2 regions of the Bradyrhizobium sp. UFLA05-89 genome follow, and region 2 is predicted to be linked to the other one. Evidence: riboswitches for the same ligand, from Rfam matches in the RefSeq annotation. Region 2 holds a riboswitch; the other holds the start of a gene.
What was found. A riboswitch is a leader RNA that binds a small molecule or an ion and turns the genes downstream of it on or off. The one in region 2 is predicted to bind S-adenosylmethionine.
Positions count from the first base shown of each region.

Region 1 (9,811 bases), on a different contig from region 2:
CGTGACCCCTGACGTGATGTCGCTGGCGAAAGCGCTTGGCGGCGGCTTTCCGATCGGCGCGTGCCTTGCGACCGCCGAGGCGGCCTCCGGCATGACGCCCGGCTCGCACGGCTCGACCTTCGGAGGCAATCCGCTCGCCGTGTCCGCGGCGAACGCCGTGCTCGACGTGATGCTCAAGCCCGGCTTCTTCGATCACGTGCAGAAGATGTCGCTGCTGCTCAAGCAGAAGCTCGCCTCCGTGATCGACCGCCATCCTGATGTCGTCAGCGAGGTGCGCGGCGAGGGGCTGTTGATTGGCGTCAAGGCCGTGGTGCCCTCGGGCGATCTCGTCACGGCGCTGCGCAACGAAAAGCTGCTCACCGTCGGCGCGGGCGACAATGTGGTGCGCTTCCTGCCGCCCTTGATCGTCACCGAGGCGGAGATCGAGGAGGGCGTCGCGCGGCTCGAGCGTGCCTGCACCGCGATCGAATCCACTCTCAAGACGCCGGCGGCAAGCTGATGAGCAAGACGCCCAAGCACTTCCTGGACATCAACGAGCTGCCGCTGTCCGAGCTCAAGAGCATGCTCGCCGCCTCCTCCGCCATGAAGGCGAAGCAGAAGGCGCATCAGCCGGTCAAGCCGCTCGAGGGCAAGACGCTGGCGATGATCTTCGAGCGTCCGTCGACGCGGACGCGGGTGTCGTTCGATGTCGCCATGCGCCAGCTCGGCGGCGAGCCCATCATGCTCACCGGTGCCGAGATGCAGCTCGGCCGCGGCGAGACCATCGCCGACACCGCGCGCGTACTGTCGCGCTATGTCGATGCCATCATGATCCGCATCCTCAATCACGATGCACTGCTCGAGCTCGCAGCGCACGCGACTGTGCCTGTCATCAACGGGCTGACGCGGCGCTCGCATCCGTGCCAGGTGATGGCCGACCTCATGACCTATGAGGAGCATCGCGGGCCGATCGAGGGCAAGACGGTGGCCTGGACCGGCGATGACAACAACGTGCTCGCCTCCTGGGCGCATGCCGCCGAGCGCTTCAAGTTCAACCTCAATGTCGCCACCCCGCCGGAGCTCGCGCCGAAGAAGGCGATGCGCGACTGGGTCAAGGCGACGGGCGCCCCGATCATGCTGGGCACCGATCCGGAAGCCGCTGTCCGCGGCGCCGATTGTGTCGTCACCGATACCTGGGTCTCGATGGGCGACAAGGAAGGCGAGCACCGTCACAACGTGCTCAAGCCCTACCAGGTCAACGCCAAGCTGATGTCGCTGGCCAAGCCCGATGCGCTGTTCATGCATTGCCTGCCCGCCCATCGCGGCGAAGAGGTCACCGACGAGGTGATCGATGGCCCGCAGTCCGTCGTGTTCGACGAGGCCGAAAACCGCCTGCACGCGCAGAAGGGTATCTTGGCCTGGTGCTTTGACGCGGTGAAGTGATTGGTCGTCGTCCGGCGGACGATAGTGAGAAATCCGTGACGACGGCAGTATGGAGTTGCTTTCGCCTCATGTTCGGTCGTCGTCCCGGACAAGCGCAGCGAAGCGGAGCGCGGATCCGGGACCCATAGCCACAGGGCGCGGTTTGGTGACGATTCGGAGTTGTCATCTCGCGCCACAACACAATCATGTGGTTATGGGTCGCGGGCTCGCGCCATGCGCGCCCCGGGGACGACATCGAATTTGCGGAATCGTAGTGCCGCAAGACTGCACCCGGAACAGGTTGCCTCGCCGCCCCCTTTCATTTCACCTCCTCCGACCCCAGATAGAGCGCCATGGTCTCTCAATCCCCTGACATCAAAGCCGGGCCCGAAAGCCCGGTTCGCGCGCCGTCTTCCGTTCCCGTCGACGATGCGGTGCTGCCCTTCGAGGTCGATGCGCTCGACGTGCGCGGGCGCTTGACCCGGCTCGGGCCCGCGCTCGACGAGATCCTCACCAAGCACGACTATCCCCCGCCGGTCGGCAAGCTGCTCGGCGAGGCCATCGTGCTGACGACGCTGCTCGGCTCGGCGCTGAAATTCGAAGGCCGCTTCATCCTTCAGGCGCAGACTGACGGTCCGGTGTCGTTCCTGGTGGTCGACTTCAAGGCGCCCGACCGCCTGCGCGCCTATGCCCGCTACGACGTCTCGCGGCTTGGCGAGGCCAAGGACTCCGGCTCGCTGCTCGGCCGCGGCCATCTCGCCATGACCATCGATCAGGGTGCGGATATGAGCCGTTACCAAGGCCTCGTCGCACTCGATGGCGGCAGCCTGGAAGATGCCGCGCACGAGTACTTCCTGCGCTCCGAGCAGATCCCGACCCAGGTGCGCCTCGCCGTCGGCGAGGAATGGCGCTCGAGCGACGGCGGCAAGCATCGCTGGCGCGCCGGTGGCCTCTTGATGCAGTTCCTGCCGAAGGCGCCGGAGCGTGCGCGACAGGCCGACCTGCATCCCGGCGACGCGCCCGAGGGCACCACGCCGCATACCGTCGCCGAGGACGATGCCTGGGTCGAAGCGCGCTCGCTGATCGGCACGGTCGAGGACGTCGAGTTGATCGATCCCGATCTCTCCGGCGAGCGCCTGCTCTACCGCCTGTTTCACGAGCGCGGCGTGCGCGTGTTCAATCCGCAGAATTTGAAAGCGGAATGCTCCTGCTCGCGCGATGCGGTGGCGGCGATGCTGAAGAGCTTTTCGCCGGATGACCGTGCCGCGATGGTCAAGGACGACAAGGTCGTCGTGACCTGCGAGTTCTGCAGCTCGGTGTATCAATTTACGCCGCACGAGGCGGGCGTGGAAAACGCCTAGTCTAACATTCGGAAATCGTAGGGTGGGCAAAGCGAAGCGTGTCCACCAACTTCTGTCACATAATTGAAGAGCTGGTGGGCACGGCGCTTCGCGCCTTTGCCCACCCTACAGCAGCCCGCCGCCTCTCAATTCAACACCCGCTTGCCGCCGTCCGGGCTATCGAGCGAAAAGGTCGGCACGTCGATCTCAAAACGCTCGCCGCTTTCGTTGACCATCTGGTAGCGGCCGGTCATGAAGCCCGAGGCGGTCGAGAGCGGGACGCCCGAGGTGTATTCGTAGCGCTCGCCGGGCGCGAGGATCGGCTGCTCGCCGATCACACCTTCGCCCTTGACCTCCTGCTGCCGCCCCGTCGCGTCGGTGATGATCCAGTGCCGCGTCTTGAGTTGCACGGTCTCGTCGCCGGAATTGGTGATCACGATGGTGTAGGACCAGAAGTAGCGCGAGCGCTCGGCCGACGACTGCTCCGGGACAAAGTTCGGCTCGACGGTCACTTCGATCTGGCGGGTCACGGCACGGTACATGGTTGCCATCATAACGAAAACCTTGCCGGGAACCAATCGTGGCCCGCGGCGTCAGCGACATCGTGCCGCCCGAATTGGCACTGTAGTTACACCCCAATGTGATCCGATCGCTTTGCGAGCAGGCCATCGGCCCGGTACACTCCTCAAACGCTGCGATTTGCGCAAGGGTTTTGGCCCGATGACCATTGCCGACCAAGTGACGGGATCGCGGATCGCGGGAACCGCGGATGCCAAGGAGGCGAAGCCGCGCGCGGCGGCGCCGGCCATCACGCTCCCCGTCATCGGCGAGCGCGAGCTTCGCCTCGACCTCTTCCGCGGGCTGGCGTTGTGGCTGATCTTCATCGACCATTTGCCGCCAAACCTGCTGACCTGGTTCACCATCCGCAACTACGGCTTCAGCGACGCCACCGAGATCTTCATCTTCATCTCCGGCTACACCGCGGCCTTCGTCTACGGCCGTGCGATGTTGGAAAACGGCTTCGTCATCGCCACCGCGCGGATCCTGCGCCGGGTCTGGCAGATCTACGTCGCCCACGTCTTCCTGTTCACGATCTTCCTCGCGGAAATCTCCTACGTCGCCACCAGCTTCGAGAATCCGCTCTACACGGAAGAGATGGGCATCATGGATTTCCTCAAGCAGCCTGACGTCACCATCGTGCAGGCGCTGCTGCTGCGCTTCCGGCCCGTCAACATGGACGTGCTGCCGCTCTATATCGTGTTGATGCTGGCGCTGCCGCTCATCCTCTGGCTGATGAAATGGAAGCCGGATCTCACGCTCGGCCTGTCGGTCGTGCTCTACGTGGTGACCTGGGAGTTTGACCTCTATTTTTCGGCTTATCCGAATGGTTTCTGGGCCTTCAACCCGCTCGCCTGGCAATTGCTGTTCGTGTTCGGTGCCTGGTGTGCGCTCGGAGGTGCACGGCGCATGACGCGGATCCTGGCATCACCCGTGACGATGTGGATCTCGATCGCCTATCTGGCCGCTGCGTTCTACGTGACGCTGACCTGGTACGTGCCGCAGCTCTCCCACTTCATGCCGAAGCGGATCGAGCAGTGGATGTATCCGATCGACAAGACCGATCTGGACGTGCTGCGCTTCACGCATTTCCTGGCACTGGCCGCGCTCACAGTGCGCTTCCTGCCGCGGGACTGGCCGGGCCTGAAATCACCCCTCTTGAGACCGCTGATCCTCTGCGGCCAGCACTCGCTGGAGATATTCTGTCTCGGCGTGTTCCTGGCCTTTGCCGGTCATTTCATCCTGGCCGAGGTGTCGGGCGGCCCGGGCATGCATGCGCTGATTAGTCTCTGCGGAATCCTGATCATGTGGGCCATGGCCTGGGTGATTTCATGGTACAAGCAGGTCGCTGACAAGAGCGGTTCGAAAACCAAAAACGCCGTCGGCAACGCCGATCTGGCGGGAGGGGGCTGATGAAGGCGAAGGTTCTCCTGAGCCTGATCCTGCTATGCGGTGCACTCGCCGCGCCTTCCGCGCGCGCCGAGGATAATGCTGCGCCTGCCGCTCCCGCAGGACCGTCGGCGTGCGAGGTGCCGTCGTATCTGCTCGCCACCGAAAGCCAGCTCCCGAAGGTCGCCGAGGCCGTGAAGAGCGAAAAACCGCTCGAAATCCTGGTCATCGGCAGCCGGTCGACCACCATCCCGTCATCCGAAGAGAGCTCCTATCCGGCCCGGCTTCAGGCGATCTTGAAGGAGAAGCTGCCTTCGGAACCGGTGCACGTCTCCGTAGAACTACAGAGCAAGAAGACCGCAGAAGAGACCGCATCCGGCTTCGTTAAGCTTATGGAAGCGAAAAAGCCTACTTTGGTCATCTGGCAGACCGGGACCGTGGATGCTATCCGATCCATCGATCCCGATGAGTTCCGCGGTGCCGTCACGGATGGCGTTACTGCGCTGCAAAATGCGGGGGCCGACGTTATATTGATGAATTTGCAGTACAGCCCGCGGACCGAAACCATGATCTCGGTGCCGCCCTATCTCGATAATATGCGCGTGGTGGCGCAGGAGCATGATATCCCGCTGTTCGACCGTTTCGCGATCATGCGTCAATGGAATGATCAAGGTCAGTTTGACCTGTTCAATCCCTCGCGCGGACCGGAGTTGGCGAAACAGGTCCATGATTGCCTTGGCCGGGCGCTGGCGCAATTCGTCGTCGACGCCGCGCATCTCGGTCCGGCCCAGCAGCAAAATTGAGGTTTAGCGTAAATGAGTTCTTTCCGCCCTTTTGGCCTGACGGCATGGCTGGCTGCGCCCATTGTGGCCGCGCTGCTGATGCCTGTGTCGCTCTCACCCGTCCGCGCGCAGGCCGTGGCTGTCGCGCCGACGGCCCCGCAGGCCGCTAGTCCGGCGCCCGCGCCGCAGGCCACGACCGCCGCGACCAGCCAGCAAGAATCTTCCGAGCAGCGCGGTCTTACCGCGCGGGCCATCGACAAGGTCAAGCAGGTCGCCAAATCCGCCGGCGACATCTTTAGCCGCGTGCCGTGCCTGCCGCCTAGGGGCAGCGCGAACAAGGGCGGCGCAAAATCGATGGGCTCGCTGCCGCACGTCGCGAACAAGCTGGTCGCGGGCAAGCCAGTCGTCATCGTCGCGTTCGGATCGTCATCGACGGCAGGCTTCGGTGCAAGCTCGCCTGATTTCAACTATCCGAACCGCCTCGCCGGGCAGCTTCGCCGGCAATATCCGACCGCCGACATCGCCGTCATCAACGCCGGCGTCGGCGGCGAGGACGCGCCCGAGATGATGAAGCGCCTCCAGAAGGAGGTGATCGACGTGCATCCGGATCTCGTGATCTGGCAGGTCGGCACCAATGCAGTGCTGCGCAACCTCGATCCGGGCGACACCGCAAAGCTCGTCGAGGACGGCATCACGCGCATCCAGGCGGCCGGCGATTCAGACATCGTGCTGGTCGATCCGCAATATTCGCCGCGCGTCACCGAGCGTCCCGAGAGCGCCGGCAAGATGGTGAAGCTGCTCGGCCGCGTCGCGGAGCTCCGCCACGTCGGCATCTTCCCGCGCTTCGAGGTGATGCGCGACTGGCACGAGAAGCAGGCCATTCCGGTCGAGAGTTTTGTGATCTCCGACGGCCTGCACATGAATGATTGGGGCTACGCCTGCTTCGCGCAGCTCCTCGGCGACGACATCATCCGCTCCGTCGGCCAGATCAAGTTAGGGGTCAACGTGCCTGCGGACGTGCGGACCTATCGGCCGATGTAGCTCGGCTGCTGTAGCGATTGTAGGGTGGGTTAGCGAAGCGTAACCCACCACTTCTCTCGACGAGTGGAGAGCAAAGAGGTGGGTTACGCCTTCGGCTAACCCACCCTACTTTTCCGAAAGCGTGGCTACCTTACGCCTTCTCCAGCGCCGCGGTGAGATCCTCGATCAGATCGTCGGCATGCTCGAGCCCCGCCGAGAAGCGGATAAAGCCTTCGCTGATGCCGAGCGCAGCGCGGTCTTCCGGCTTCAGGCGCTGATGGGTCGTGGTCGCCGGATGCGTCACCAGGCTCTTGGCGTCGCCGAGATTGTTGGAAATCTTGGCGAGCTTCAGCGCATTGAGCACGCGGAATGCGGCCTGCTTGCCGCCCTTGACCTCGAACCCGACCAGCGTCGAGCCGCCGCGCATCTGCTTCTTCACGAGAGCTGCCTGCGGATGATCGGCGCGGCCGGGATAGACCAGACGCGAAATTTTTGGATGGCTGGCGAGCACCTCGGCAACGCGGGCCGCGGTGTCGGTCTGTGCGCGCACGCGCACGCCGAGCGTCTCCAGCCCCTTGAGCAGGACCCAGGCGTTGAACGGCGAGATCGACGGCCCGGTCTGGCGCATGAAGTTGTGGATGTGCTCGGCGGTGAACGCTTCGGACGACAGGATGACGCCCCCCAGACACCGGCCCTGGCCATCGATGTGCTTGGTCGCGGAATAGACCACGACATCGGCACCGAGCGCGAGCGGGCTCTGCCAGATCGGCGTCGCGAACACGTTGTCGACCACGAGCCGCGCGCCGCCTTTGTGTGCGATTTCTGCGATGGCGGGAATGTCGAGCACGTCGAGCGTCGGATTGGTCGGGCTTTCCAGGAAGAAGGTCTTGGTGTTCGGCTTGACCGCGCGCTGCCACTGGTCGAGATCGAGACCGTCGACCAGCGTGGTCTCGATGCCGTAGCGCGGCAGCAGATCCTGCACCACGTAGAGGCACGAGCCGAACAGCGCCCTCGATGCCACAACGTGATCGCCAGCCTTCAAGGGCGCCAGGATTGCGGTCGTCACCGCGGCCATGCCGGTTGCCGCCGAGCGGGCGGCTTCGGCGCCCTCGAGCTCGATCATGCGCTGCTCGAACATCGCGATCGTCGGGTTGGAATAGCGCGAATAGATGAAGCCGGGATCCTCGCCCTTGAACCGCGCCTCGCATTCCTCGGCGCTCGCGTAGACGTAGCCCTGGGTGAGGAACAGCGCTTCGGACGTCTCGCCATATTGCGAGCGCAGGGTGCCGGAATGAACCAGCCGGGTTTCGGGACGGTAGTTGGCGGGCGACTTCGACATAGGTACCTCCGACATGACCATCGATGCGAAAATGGTCACAAAAAAACCGGCCTGGATATCTCCACTGGCCGGGATCACAGAGGTCCCCGGCCTGTTTAGCGATTTATTTAACGTGGCTGCAAGCCGGCCGGCTCAAATCACCACGGGATAAGTCATGCTCATATTCCGCCATGGCCTTTTCGTCAAGGCATCCATCGGATAGCGGTAAAAGGTTCGTTTTTCCGCATTTTTGGATGCGTTTGACCCGAGATGAGGACCACCGGTTGACGTTCACGGTCGCCGCCGACGCCAATGGTATCCTGCCCGACCGCATGATCGCGGCGATGGCGGATGATGGGCTTATCCTGCCCGCCTACGACTTCGTCGAAAGCCAGATTCAGCCGGCAAGCCTCGATTTGCGACTCGGTGATATTGCTTACCGCGTCCGCGCGAGCTTCCTGCCCGGGCCCGGCGCCACCGTCGCCGAGCGCATCGACGAGCTGAAGCTGCACGAGTTCAGCCTCACCGACGGCGCGGTGCTGGAGACCAACTGCGTCTACATCGTGCCGCTGCTCGAGAGTCTCGCGCTGCCGCCGGAGATCGTCGCGGCCGCCAATCCGAAGAGCTCGACCGGTCGGCTCGACGTCTTCACCCGCGTGATCGCCGATGGCACCCGCCGTTTCGACATGATCGGTGCGGGCTATCACGGCCCACTCTATGCCGAGATCAGCCCTAAAACGTTTCCGGTGCTGGTGAGCGAGGGCTCGCGGCTGTCGCAGGTGCGCTTCCGCACCGGCGATGCCATCCTCAGCATTGACGAGCTCGAGGCGCTGCATGCGACAGAGCGTCTCGTCGACATCGACGATGCCGATCTCACCGGCGGCGTCGCCGTCTCCGTCGATCTCTCCGGCGAAAAGGGCGGCGGCTTCGTCGGCTATCGCGCCAAGCGCCACACCGGCGTGGTCGATGTCGATCGCCGCGCCGGCTACGCGATCGAGGATTTCTGGGAGCCGATCTCGGCGCGTCCCGACGGCAGCCTCATTCTCGATCCCGGCGAGTTCTACATCCTAGCGTCCAAGGAAGCGGTGCAGGTGCCGCCGGACTACGCCGCGGAGATGGTGCCGTTCGATCCCCTGGTCGGTGAATTCCGCGTGCACTATGCCGGTTTCTTCGACCCCGGCTTCGGCTATGCGGGCGCCGGCGGGCAGGGGGCGCGCGCGGTGCTCGAGGTGCGCTCGCGCGAAGTGCCCTTCATCCTCGAGCACGGCCAGATCGTCGGCCGCCTCGTCTACGAGAAGATGCTGGCGCGGCCCGATGCCATGTACGGCCAGCGCATCGGCTCGAACTACCAGGCGCAGGGATTGAAGCTGAGCAAGCACTTTCGGGTGTAGCTGCTAGCCCACCCACCCGCCGCCGTCATGCCCCGGCTTGATGACCGGGGCATCCAGTACGCTGCGGCCTATCGACTCTATAATAGCTGCCTCTGGAATACTGGATCGCCCGAACAAGTCGGGCGATGACACCGAATGTGTGCCAGGATGTGAACCTAAATCCGAGCTGTAAGCGAGGTGGCGACATGACAGATCAATCCGACCTCGACACAAGAATTCTGGAAGACGCCGCGGATGCGCTGATCTATTCGGATCGCTCGGGCACGATCGTCCGATGGAATCGTGCATCGAGCGCGCTGTTCGGGTTCTCCGCGCAAGAAGCGCTCGGCCAGAACCTCGACCTGATCGTTCCCGAACATTTGCGCGCCGCGCACTGGAAGGGCTTTGAGACTGCGACGTCGAGCGGCATGATGAAGCTTGCCGGCCGTCCTACGCTGACCCGCGCACTGCACAAGAGCGGACGCAAGCTCTACATCGAGATGACGTTTGCGCTTGTCAGAGATGCCGGCGGTGCCGTGCACGGAGCGGTGGCGATGGCGCGCGACGTGACCGAAAGGGTCGAGCGCGAGCGCGCGGCCAAGGCTGCGCCGCCTCCGCAGGCTTCGTGATGCG
Region 1 is NZ_JBANBA010000016.1:97,981-107,791, forward strand. Features, by position in the region: gene SO139_RS11595 (aspartate aminotransferase family protein) at 1-499, shown strand, start outside; gene argF (ornithine carbamoyltransferase) at 499-1,422, shown strand; gene SO139_RS11605 (Hsp33 family molecular chaperone) at 1,755-2,762, shown strand; gene apaG (Co2+/Mg2+ efflux facilitator ApaG/CorD) at 2,888-3,283, opposite strand; gene SO139_RS11615 (OpgC domain-containing protein) at 3,462-4,712, shown strand; gene SO139_RS11620 (SGNH/GDSL hydrolase family protein) at 4,712-5,491, shown strand; gene SO139_RS11625 (SGNH/GDSL hydrolase family protein) at 5,504-6,511, shown strand; gene SO139_RS11630 (O-succinylhomoserine sulfhydrylase) at 6,642-7,829, opposite strand; SAM riboswitch at 7,904-7,983, opposite strand; gene SO139_RS11635 (2'-deoxycytidine 5'-triphosphate deaminase) at 8,063-9,199, shown strand; gene SO139_RS11640 (PAS domain S-box protein) at 9,385-9,807, shown strand.
Region 1: another riboswitch for S-adenosylmethionine. It lies ahead of SO139_RS11630 (O-succinylhomoserine sulfhydrylase); the one in region 2 lies ahead of metX (homoserine O-acetyltransferase MetX).

Region 2 (9,811 bases):
CCGCGTAAAGACTCTGGATTGCTTCGTCGCTTCGCTCCTCGCAATGACGGGAGGCTACTACTTCCCGCCGCCGCGGCTCAGTAGAAATACGCCCTGCTCGCCGAACAGATTCCATACCCACCAGGGCAGCCTGAGCCGCAGCGGGCGGCCGTAGAGATCTAGCGCTTCGGCGCGCTCCATCTTCACGCCGATCTCGTCGCAGAGCTGGACGAAATCCTTGATGGTGCAGAAATGGATGTTGGCAGTGTCGTACCATGTCGCCGGCAGATTCTCCGTGCGCGGCATGTGGCCGCCGATCAGGAGTTGCAACCGCATCTTCCAGTAGCCGAAGTTCGGGAACGACACGATGGCGCGGTGGCCGATGCGCAGGAGATTTTCCAGCACCACCTTCGGCTGCCGCGTCGCCTGGAGCGTCTGCGACAGGATGACGTAGTCGAAGGCGTCGTCGGGGTAGTTGAAGAGGTCGGTGTCGGCGTCGCCCTGCACCACCGCGAGCCCCTTGGCGACGCAGCGGTTGACGCCCTCGCGCGACAGCTCGATGCCGCGACCGTCGATGCCGCGATTTTCCAGGAGCTGCAGCAGATCGCCTTCGCCACAGCCCACGTCGAGCACCTTCGAGCCGTGTTTGACCATCTCCGCAACCAGCAAATGGTCGGCGCGAAACTGGCCGGACTGTTCGGTCGCAAGGCCGCCCAACGGCAGCACTTCCTGTACAGACATGGCTAGCCGCCCTTGCCGTTGAGGCCGCGCGCCTTGCCCGCGGATTGCAGGAAGGCGCGTGAGATATCGAAGAATTCGGGGACGTCGAGCAGGAAGGCGTCGTGGCCGCGATCGGTCTCGATCTCGGCGAACGACACCCGCGCGCTCGACGCGTTGAGCGCGTGCACCAGCGCACGCGATTCCGAGGTCGGGAACAGCCAGTCGCTGGTAAAGGACACCACGCAGAAGCGTGTCTTGACGCCGGCAAACGCCTTCGCCAGCACGCCGTCATGGTCGCCGGCGATGTCGAAATAGTCCATGGCCCGCGTCAGATAGAGATAGCTGTTGGCATCGAAACGCTCGACGAAGGACGAGCCCTGGTAGCGCAGATAGCTCTCGACCTGAAAATCGGCATCGAACGAGAACGTCGGCAGCTCGCGGTCTTGCATGCGCCGGCCGAACTTGCGGTGCAGCGCGGCATCGGAGAGGTAGGTGATGTGCGCAGCCATCCGCGCCACCGCCAGCCCGCGATGCGGATGGATGCCGTGATCGGTATAGCGGCCGTTGTGCCAGTCGGGATCGGCCATGACGGCCTGGCGGCCGAGCTCGTGGAAGGCGATGTTCTGCGCGGAGTGCCGTGTCGAGCAGGCGATCGCGAGCGCGGAGAACACGCGCTCAGGATAGGCCGCGGTCCATTGCAGCACCTGCATGCCGCCCATCGAGCCACCGACCACGGCAAACAGCGTGTCGATGCCGAGACGGTCGATCAGCATCGCCTGCGCGCGCACCATGTCGGGGATGGTGATGATGGGAAAATCCAGGCCCCACACCTTGCCCGTCGCCGGATTGAGCGAGGCAGGTCCCGTCGAGCCCATGCAGCCGCCGATCACGTTGGCGCAGATGATGAAGTAGCGTTGAGGATCAAGAGGCCGGCCGGGCCCGACCAGGGTCTCCCACCATCCGGGCTTGCCGGTGACGGGGTGGATATTCGCGACATGCTGGTCGCCGGTCAGCGCATGGCAGATCAGGACGGCGTTGGAGCGCTCGGCATTGAGCTCGCCATAAGTCTGGTAGGCGATCTGGAACGGGCTGAGATCGATGCCGCAATCGAGCGCCAATGGTTGCTCGGCGCCGAAATACGCAACCTGCGAACTCGGATGATCCGCCTCGTGCGAGCGCTCTTCGGCGATCGCGGGGCTCGGTACTGACGTGACGCCAACCATCTGACCATCGACCTCGTTGGCGACGGCCCTCAAGCCGCCGCTGACATCAGGCCATGAAAAACCCGGCCTGAACGATAGGTTCGGCCGGGATCGGATGCGTCCCCGGCCTGTTTAGCGAGTTTTTTAACGTGGCTGCAAGCCGGCCGGCTCAAATGACCACGGAACAGGCAAAAACTAGTTGCTGGAGCGGTTTTCGTCAAGCCGCTGTACCGATTAACCAAAAGGGAGCCTTGCGAAGTCAGGCGAAATGACCGTCATTTCTCTTTGCTTTCGGCGTCCATCCTGCCTAATCAAGACCCATAGCGCCGGCGGGTCCGCCTCGGCCGATCCGCTTTTGAAGACCTCTCAACAGCCTCTGGCCCAAATGTCCCAACGTCCGCCCGCGCCACCATCGTTGCAGGAATTGCGCAAGGAGATCGATGCGATCGACGAGGAAGTGCATCGCCTGCTGATGCAGCGCGGCGACATCATCGATCGCCTGATCCAGGCGAAGCAGACGCAGGAGGTCGGCTCGGCCTTCCGGCCGGCGCGCGAGGCCAGCATGATGCGCCGCCTCGTCGAGCGACATCGCGGCATCCTGCCGCTCGACACCATCGAGAGCATCTGGCGCGTCATCATCTCGACCTTCACTTACGTGCAGGCGCCATTCTCGGTGCATGCCGACGTTTCGGTCGGCGAGTCCGCGATGCGGGATTCGGCGCGCTTCCATTTCGGCTTCACCACGCCCTATGTGCCGCATTTCAGCGCGCAGGCCGCCGTCGAGGCGCTGGCGAAATCGAAGGGTGATCTGGCCCTGGTCTCGGCGATCTCGAGCCGCACGCCATGGTGGAGCGAGCTCGAGGCCGAGGGCGCGCCGAAAATCATCGCGCGGCTGCCGTTCCTCGAGCGCGCCGACCATCCGGCCGCGCTGCCCGTCTTCGTGATCTCGCGGGTTGCCGACGACGCCATGGTCACGGAGGTCCAGACCTGGAGCGTGCGCGTGTCCGGCTGGAACGCCGACACGGCGAGGGCGCTGGCGCCGCTCGCCGACATCGTCGCGGTGCCCGATACCGCCTTCGACGGCGCTGCGCTGCTGGTGTCGGAGACCGGCATCGGCTTCGAAAAAATTAAAATGGCCCTGATCCGGGCCGGCGCCTCGGTCCGCTCGTCGGCTCTCGTCGGCGGCCATGCAACGCGCTATACGGTGCCCCCGAACGGGTCGACCAAATCTGATGTGAAGGCTTAAGGCCGCCCCGCATCCTTCCGGAGTAGACGATGTCCCGCCCCGTGCCGAATCCCGGCATTCTCGATATTGCGCCCTATACGCCCGGCAAGAGCCCGGTGCCGGAGCCGGGCCGCAAGGTGTTCAAGCTGTCGGCGAACGAGACGCCGTTCGGACCCTCGCCCAAGGCGATCGAGGCCTTCACGCATGTGGCGACGCATCTGGAGGACTATCCGGAAGGCACCTCGCGCGTGCTGCGCGAAGCGATCGGCCGCAGCTATGGGCTCGACCCCGACCGCATCATCTGCGGCGCCGGCTCGGACGAGATCCTCAATCTTCTCGCGCACACCTATCTTAGCCAGGGCGATGAAGCGATCTCCACCACCCACGGCTTCCTCGTCTACCCGATCGCGACCATGGCGAACGGTGCCAGGAACATCGTGGCGGCGGAGGCGAATTTCACCGCCGACGTCGACGCGATCCTGAAGGCGGTGACGCCGCGCACCAAACTCGTCTGGCTCGCCAACCCGAACAACCCGACCGGCACCTATCTGCCATTCGACGAGGTCAAGCGCCTGCGCGCCGGCCTGCCGTCGCACGTGCTGCTGGTGCTGGATGCCGCCTATTGCGACTATGTGTCTCGCAACGACTACGAAATGGGGATCGAGCTGGTCGCGACCACTGAGAACACGGTCGTTACCCACACCTTCTCCAAGATCCACGGGCTCGCCGCGCTGCGCGTCGGGTGGATGTTCGGTCCGGCGCATATCATCGACGCCGTCAATCGCATCCGCGGTCCGTTCAACGTCTCGACGCCGGCGATGTATGCCGCGGTCGCCGCGATCGAGGACACCGCGCATCAGCAGATGTCGAAGCAGTTCACCGAGACCTGGCGCAACTGGCTGACCGAGGAGATCGGCAAGCTCGGGCTGAAGGTGACGCCGAGCGTTGCCAACTTCGTGCTGATTCATTTTCCGGCAGAGAAGGGCAAGACCTCGGACGAAGCCGACGCCTTCCTGACCAAGCGGGGACTGGTGCTGCGCGCGCTGAAGAATTACGGCCTGCCCCATTCACTGCGCATGACCATCGGCACCGAGGAGGCCAACCGCCTCGTGGTCGAGGGCCTGCGCGACTTCATGGGCGGCGGGAAATGAGCGTCGCCCCGCACTTCCAGCGCGTCGCACTGATCGGCTTCGGCCTGATCGGCGGCTCGATCGCGCGTGCCGCGAAGCTTCAGGGCCTGGCGTCCGAGATCGTCACAACGGCGCGATCGGAGAAGACGCGGGCCCGCGTCGCAGAGCTCGGCATCGTCGACCGCGTGGTCGCGACCAATGTCGAGGCCGTCAGGGATGCCGACCTCGTCATCCTCTGCATTCCCGTCGGCGCCTGCGGCCCCGTGGCGCAGGAGATATCAGCACATCTGAAGCCGGGCGCGATCATCTCCGACGTTGGCTCGGTGAAGGGCACGATCGTCAGGGACATGGCGCCGCATCTGCCGCAGGGCATTCACTTTGTCCCCGCGCATCCGGTGGCGGGCACCGAGCATTCGGGCCCGGATTCCGGCTTCGCCGAGCTGTTCATCAACCGCTGGTGCATCCTCACACCGCCGGAGGGCGTCGACGCAGCCGCCGTCGATCGCTTGCGCGCGTTCTGGGCCGCGCTCGGCGCCAAGGTCGAGATCATGACGCCGGATCATCACGATCTCGTGCTCGCGATCACCAGCCATCTGCCGCATCTGATCGCCTACACCATCGTCGGCACCGCCGATGAGCTGCAACAGGTGACTGAGTCCGAGGTGATCAAGTTCTCCGCCGGCGGCTTTCGCGACTTCACACGCATCGCGGCGTCCGATCCGACGATGTGGCGCGACGTGTTCCTCGCCAACAAGGAGGCCGTGCTGGAGATGCTGGGCACCTTCAACGAGGATCTCGCCAAGCTCACGCGTGCGATCCGCCGCGGCGACGGCGAGGCCCTGTTCGACCACTTCACCCGTACCCGCGCCATCCGCCGCGGCATCGTCGAGATCGGCCAGGACTCGGCGGCGCCGGACTTCGGCCGCCCGCATCCGCCGCTGACGAAGCAGTAGCTGCAACGACGGCGGTGCCAGCCCCTCATCCTGAGGAGCGCGGAACGCGCGTCTCGAAGGATGAAGGCCCGACTGGGGGCGTCGCCCTTCGAGACGCCGCGCAAGCGGCTCCTCAGGGTGAGGTTAAGCATTGTCGTTCGCAGACCGCCTAATACAGCGGCGGGAGCTGCGCGACCTTCAGCGTACCGAGCATCACCGCGCCATCGGCGAAGCGAAGCGGGAAGCTGCGCGCCTTCTTGCCCTCGAGCGTGCTTTCGGTGCCGAGCGCATTGATGCCGGCGGCGACGCCGACATTGGCGTTCTGCTTCACGACCTTGCCGAGACCGGGAATGGCGCGGTCGAGCGCGCCGAAGAGGTTGTTGAGATCCTGCGACTTCACGCCCGGCGCGACGCGGTCCAGCGTTGCCTGCGGCACGCCCTCTTCCAGCATCTTGTCGATGCCAAGCGCGGGAATCACGCGCTCGAGGCCGGTCACCGTCATCTGCAATTCGCCGTCGAGGCGGCCGTTCGGCGAGATACCGAGCGTGCCGGCAGCGACCGCGATCATCTCGCCCTGCTGAATGCGCGACTGCACGATCTCGATATGGCCGCCGGCGGCCTGGAGCTCGCGGAAACGCTGCGGCCACGGCTTTGGCGTCAGATCCTTTAGCCCCGTGATCTTCGAGCGCACGTCTGCTTCGAACGGCTCGGCCAGCAGCGGATGCACGCCCTGGATGCTGCCTTGCGCGATCTGCAGCACGGTTTCGACGATGGGATTGTCGCGCGAGGATCCCTCGGCGAGGCGTCCGTGCAACTCGACCTGCTTGGCCTTTGCAACTGGCACCTGCACCGAGCCATCGACGCGATTGATGGCGGGATCGTCAAACACGATCGAGGCGCGATCCGGCACGGCCGGCAACCCAACCACGCTGCTGCGACCCTTGCTCCAGTTCACCACGAAGGACGTCTGCGTGACGCCGTCGGTCAACGTCGCCGGTGCGGTGAATTCGGCGATCACGAGCTTGGGATCATAGACCTGGGCGACCACCAGGATGTTGTCGAGCTTGGCCGTAAACGGCGTCTTGCCTGCGGTCTGCGAGACCAGCGACACGCTGGCACCGGAACACTGCACCTCGAAGCGGAACGGGAAACCGGCGATCGAGCGCCTGGCGCAATCATAGATCCGGCCTGACTTGGCCTCCTGGGCGCGCCAGGCGTCGGCAGCCACTTCGGCCTGAGAAGCGGCATAGAACCAGAAGCCGCTCCAGGCGACGGCGAGAATCAAGAGCAGGACGGGCGCGATGAAAAGGCCCCAGCGGGGGCGCCGCCTGGCGGCAACGGTCATATCGGACATGCGGCGACCCTTTGACGCCAGATGATGGCAAATGTAAGCGAGGTCGGCTTGCTGCAGAGGGTGGAGAATTCGCTTCGCCTGGGCGGCGGGCCCTGGTAGCGGTGCCAAACATGTCCGAAATCACCCTCCCCTCCGTCACGACGGCCACCGGCGACCTCTGGGTGTTCGGCTATGGCTCGCTGATGTGGCGGCCGGGCTTCGCATTCGAGGAGCGCGTGCCGGCGCGGCTGGTCGGCGAGCATCGCGCACTCTGCGTCTATTCCTTCGTCCATCGCGGCACGCCCGAGAAGCCGGGCCTCGTGCTCGGGCTCGACCGCGGCGGCGCCTGCCGCGGCATCGCCTTCCGTGTCGCTGCGAAGAGCCGTGCCGATGTGGTCGCTTACCTGCGCGAGCGCGAACAGGTGACCTCGGTCTATCGCGAGGTGATGCGCTCGGTGTGGCTCGAGAACGATGCACGGCAGCGTGTCAGCGCCCTCGCCTACGTCGTCGACCGCGGCCATGTGCAGTATGCGGGACGCCTGTCGCTTGCCGAGCAGCACCGCCACGTGCTGCAAGGCCACGGCCAGTCCGGTGCCAATCGCGACTACGTCACCGCGACGGTGAAGGCAATCGAGGCCGAAGGTTTTCGCGACACGCAACTGCACCAGCTCGCGGCTCTCCTGCACAACGATGCGCACTCCCTGCATGATCCGGCTCCAACCGCCGAGCGCTAGCCGCTTGAGGCCACGTAGCTCGGCGCGCTGCCGATGAGCTGCTCCTGCTCTTTCCGTCCAGCTTCGACGATGCGCCCCGTGGCTTCCTCGATCGCGCCCCTCACGCGCGCGATGTACTCGTCCTTCGGCAGCCCAGGCGGCAGCGGATCCAGGAATTCCACCACCAACGTGCCGGGATAGCGCATGAAGGTGCGACGCGGCCAGAACAGGCCCGAATTGAGCGCGATCGGCAGGCACGGCACGTCGCAGGCCGAATAAATCTGGGCGAAGCCGGTCTTGTAATCCGGCGGCGCGCCCGGCGCGCGGCGAGTGCCTTCCGGGAAGATCACGAGCTGGCGGCCTGAGCGCACCGCATCGCGCGCCCGCCGCGTCATGTCCAGGAGCGCCTTGACGCCGGCATTGCGGTCGATCGCGATCATCCCGGTCTTGACCAGGAACTGTCCGAACACCGGGATCTGCATGAGCTGGCGCTTGAGGATGAAGATCGGGCGATCGAAGAATCCCGGCAGGACGAAGGTCTCCCAGAACGATTGATGCTTCGCCACGATCACCAGCGGCCCGGTCGGAATCTTCTCCACGCCTCTGAATTCCACCTTGATGTTGCAAATCACCCGCATCAGGAACAGCGTCGAGTTCGCCCAGCATTCGGCAACCGTCAGCATCGCGCGGGGCGACATCAGAAAGGTCGGCAGCGCGATGATCGCCCAGAACACCAGGACGGCGTAGAACAGCACGTTGAAAACGAGCGAACGCAGGAAGAGCAAGAACATCAACGATCCTAAACGCGATGAGATTAAGTGCAGTCGATCGCCTGGGTTCACCTCTCCCCAGCGGGGAGAGGTCGGATTGCATAGCAATCCGGGTGAGGGGCCGCAGCCTTTCGAGAGACCACACCCCCTCACCCGGATCGCATCTGGTGATCCGATCCGACCTCTCCCCATAAGAGAGGTAACTCTCGGCCTGCATCGATTCAACCAAAACTCATCGTGCTTTAGTTAGTTGGCCTGTGCGGTGGCAGGCCGTTTCGGCTGCACGCCAAGAGGCTGCTCCGACACTTCGGGCGCAACGTCAATCCCGAAATCCTCGAGCCGCACACGCAGCTCGGCGGCAACATATTTGACATATTCCGACAGCAGCAGCCGCAACGTCGAGGATGAGGTCCACCACGGCTCCTCGCGCCATTTGTCGCCGACCACCGCAAACGGGATCAGCGCGATCTCCGGCATCGCGTGGGAGAATTCCACCAGCGCGCGCGGCATGTGATAGTTCGAGGTCACCACGATCAGCGACTTGAAGCCGCGCTCATGCGCCCAGCGCCGCGCCTCAGCCGCATTGCCGCGGGTCGAGACCGCGGAGCGGTCGAGATCGACGCAGCAGCGCATGTAGGACTGGTTCTCCGGCAGTGTCCGCGAGATATCGCTGACCGTGGAGGTCGGGTGCACGCCGGAGATCAAGAGCCTTTGGCCATAGCCCGCAGCTAACAGCTCCATCGCATCCGACACGCGCGACGATCCGCCGGTCAGGACCACGATGCCGTCCGCCTTGCGGTCCGGCGCCAGCTCGGCGCCGCGCAGCTGCGACAGGAACGCGACGAAACCCGCCGCCGCGCCGACGAAGGCGAACGCGAGCATCGACACGAGGGCCGCGCGGAGCCAGCCGCGCGGCAACTTCGGCGATCGATCGTCGGTCGGCGAGGTCATACGATGTAGTGGTCCCTTCCCCTGGCAATTTTAGAAGGTTTTTGGATGAAGTGGAGTCCGGTTTGACGCACGACGCCTTAATCGACGTCGTTCAGCGTCGCGAACAGTGTCTGGCGCGACGCCACCGCCGTGATCGCGCCGATCAGGACCGCCTGCACCGCGAGCACGACGTAACCCGACGGCCGCAGCGAGAAAGTGCCGAGCAGGGCGGCGAACTGGTCGCCGACCGGCGTGCCGGAGAACCAGCCGGCGATCGACTCGGAGAAGCCGAACACCAGCATGGCGATGCCACCGCCGATCACGCCGCCTTCGAGACCGAGGCGAAGGAAATGCCGCAGGAAACGGTTGGCGATGTAGCGGTCGCCGGCGCCGACGAAATGCAGGACCTCGACAATCGGCCGGTTGGCGGCCATCGCGCCGCGGGTTGCGAACGACACCGAGATGATGGTCGCGACGATGACGAGTGCGAGGATGCCGAGGCCTGCGAGCACGGTGGCGTTGGTCATCGAGCGCATCCGCTCGATCCAGGCGCGGTGGTCGTCGACGCTCGCGGTTGGCGCGACCTGCGCCACGCGGCTGCGCAAGGCGGCAAGATCGAGCGCGGTGCCCGGCTGCACGCGGGCGATGATCATGCGCGGCACCGGAAGATCGTCCATCGACAGGCCGGTGCCGAGCCAAGGCTCGAGCAGCTTTCCGGATTCCTCCTTGCTGAACGGCTTGACTTCGACGATGCCGGCTTGCGCCCGCATTGCTTCCGTCACAGCAGTGGCGTCGCGCTCGATATCGCGACCGGCCTGGGGCCGGACCTGGATGGTGATTTCGCTCGCAACATTTGACTGCCATTCGGCCGCCGACG
Region 2 is NZ_JBANBA010000168.1:83-9,893, forward strand. Features, by position in the region: gene metW (methionine biosynthesis protein MetW) at 58-720, opposite strand; gene metX (homoserine O-acetyltransferase MetX) at 723-1,922, opposite strand; SAM riboswitch at 2,013-2,092, opposite strand; gene SO139_RS43135 (chorismate mutase) at 2,287-3,147, shown strand; gene hisC (histidinol-phosphate transaminase) at 3,177-4,277, shown strand; gene SO139_RS43145 (prephenate/arogenate dehydrogenase family protein) at 4,274-5,209, shown strand; gene SO139_RS43150 (DUF2125 domain-containing protein) at 5,358-6,542, opposite strand; gene SO139_RS43155 (gamma-glutamylcyclotransferase) at 6,653-7,255, shown strand; gene SO139_RS43160 (lysophospholipid acyltransferase family protein) at 7,252-8,025, opposite strand; gene SO139_RS43165 (YdcF family protein) at 8,251-8,955, opposite strand; gene SO139_RS43170 (cell division protein FtsX) at 9,033-9,811, opposite strand, start outside.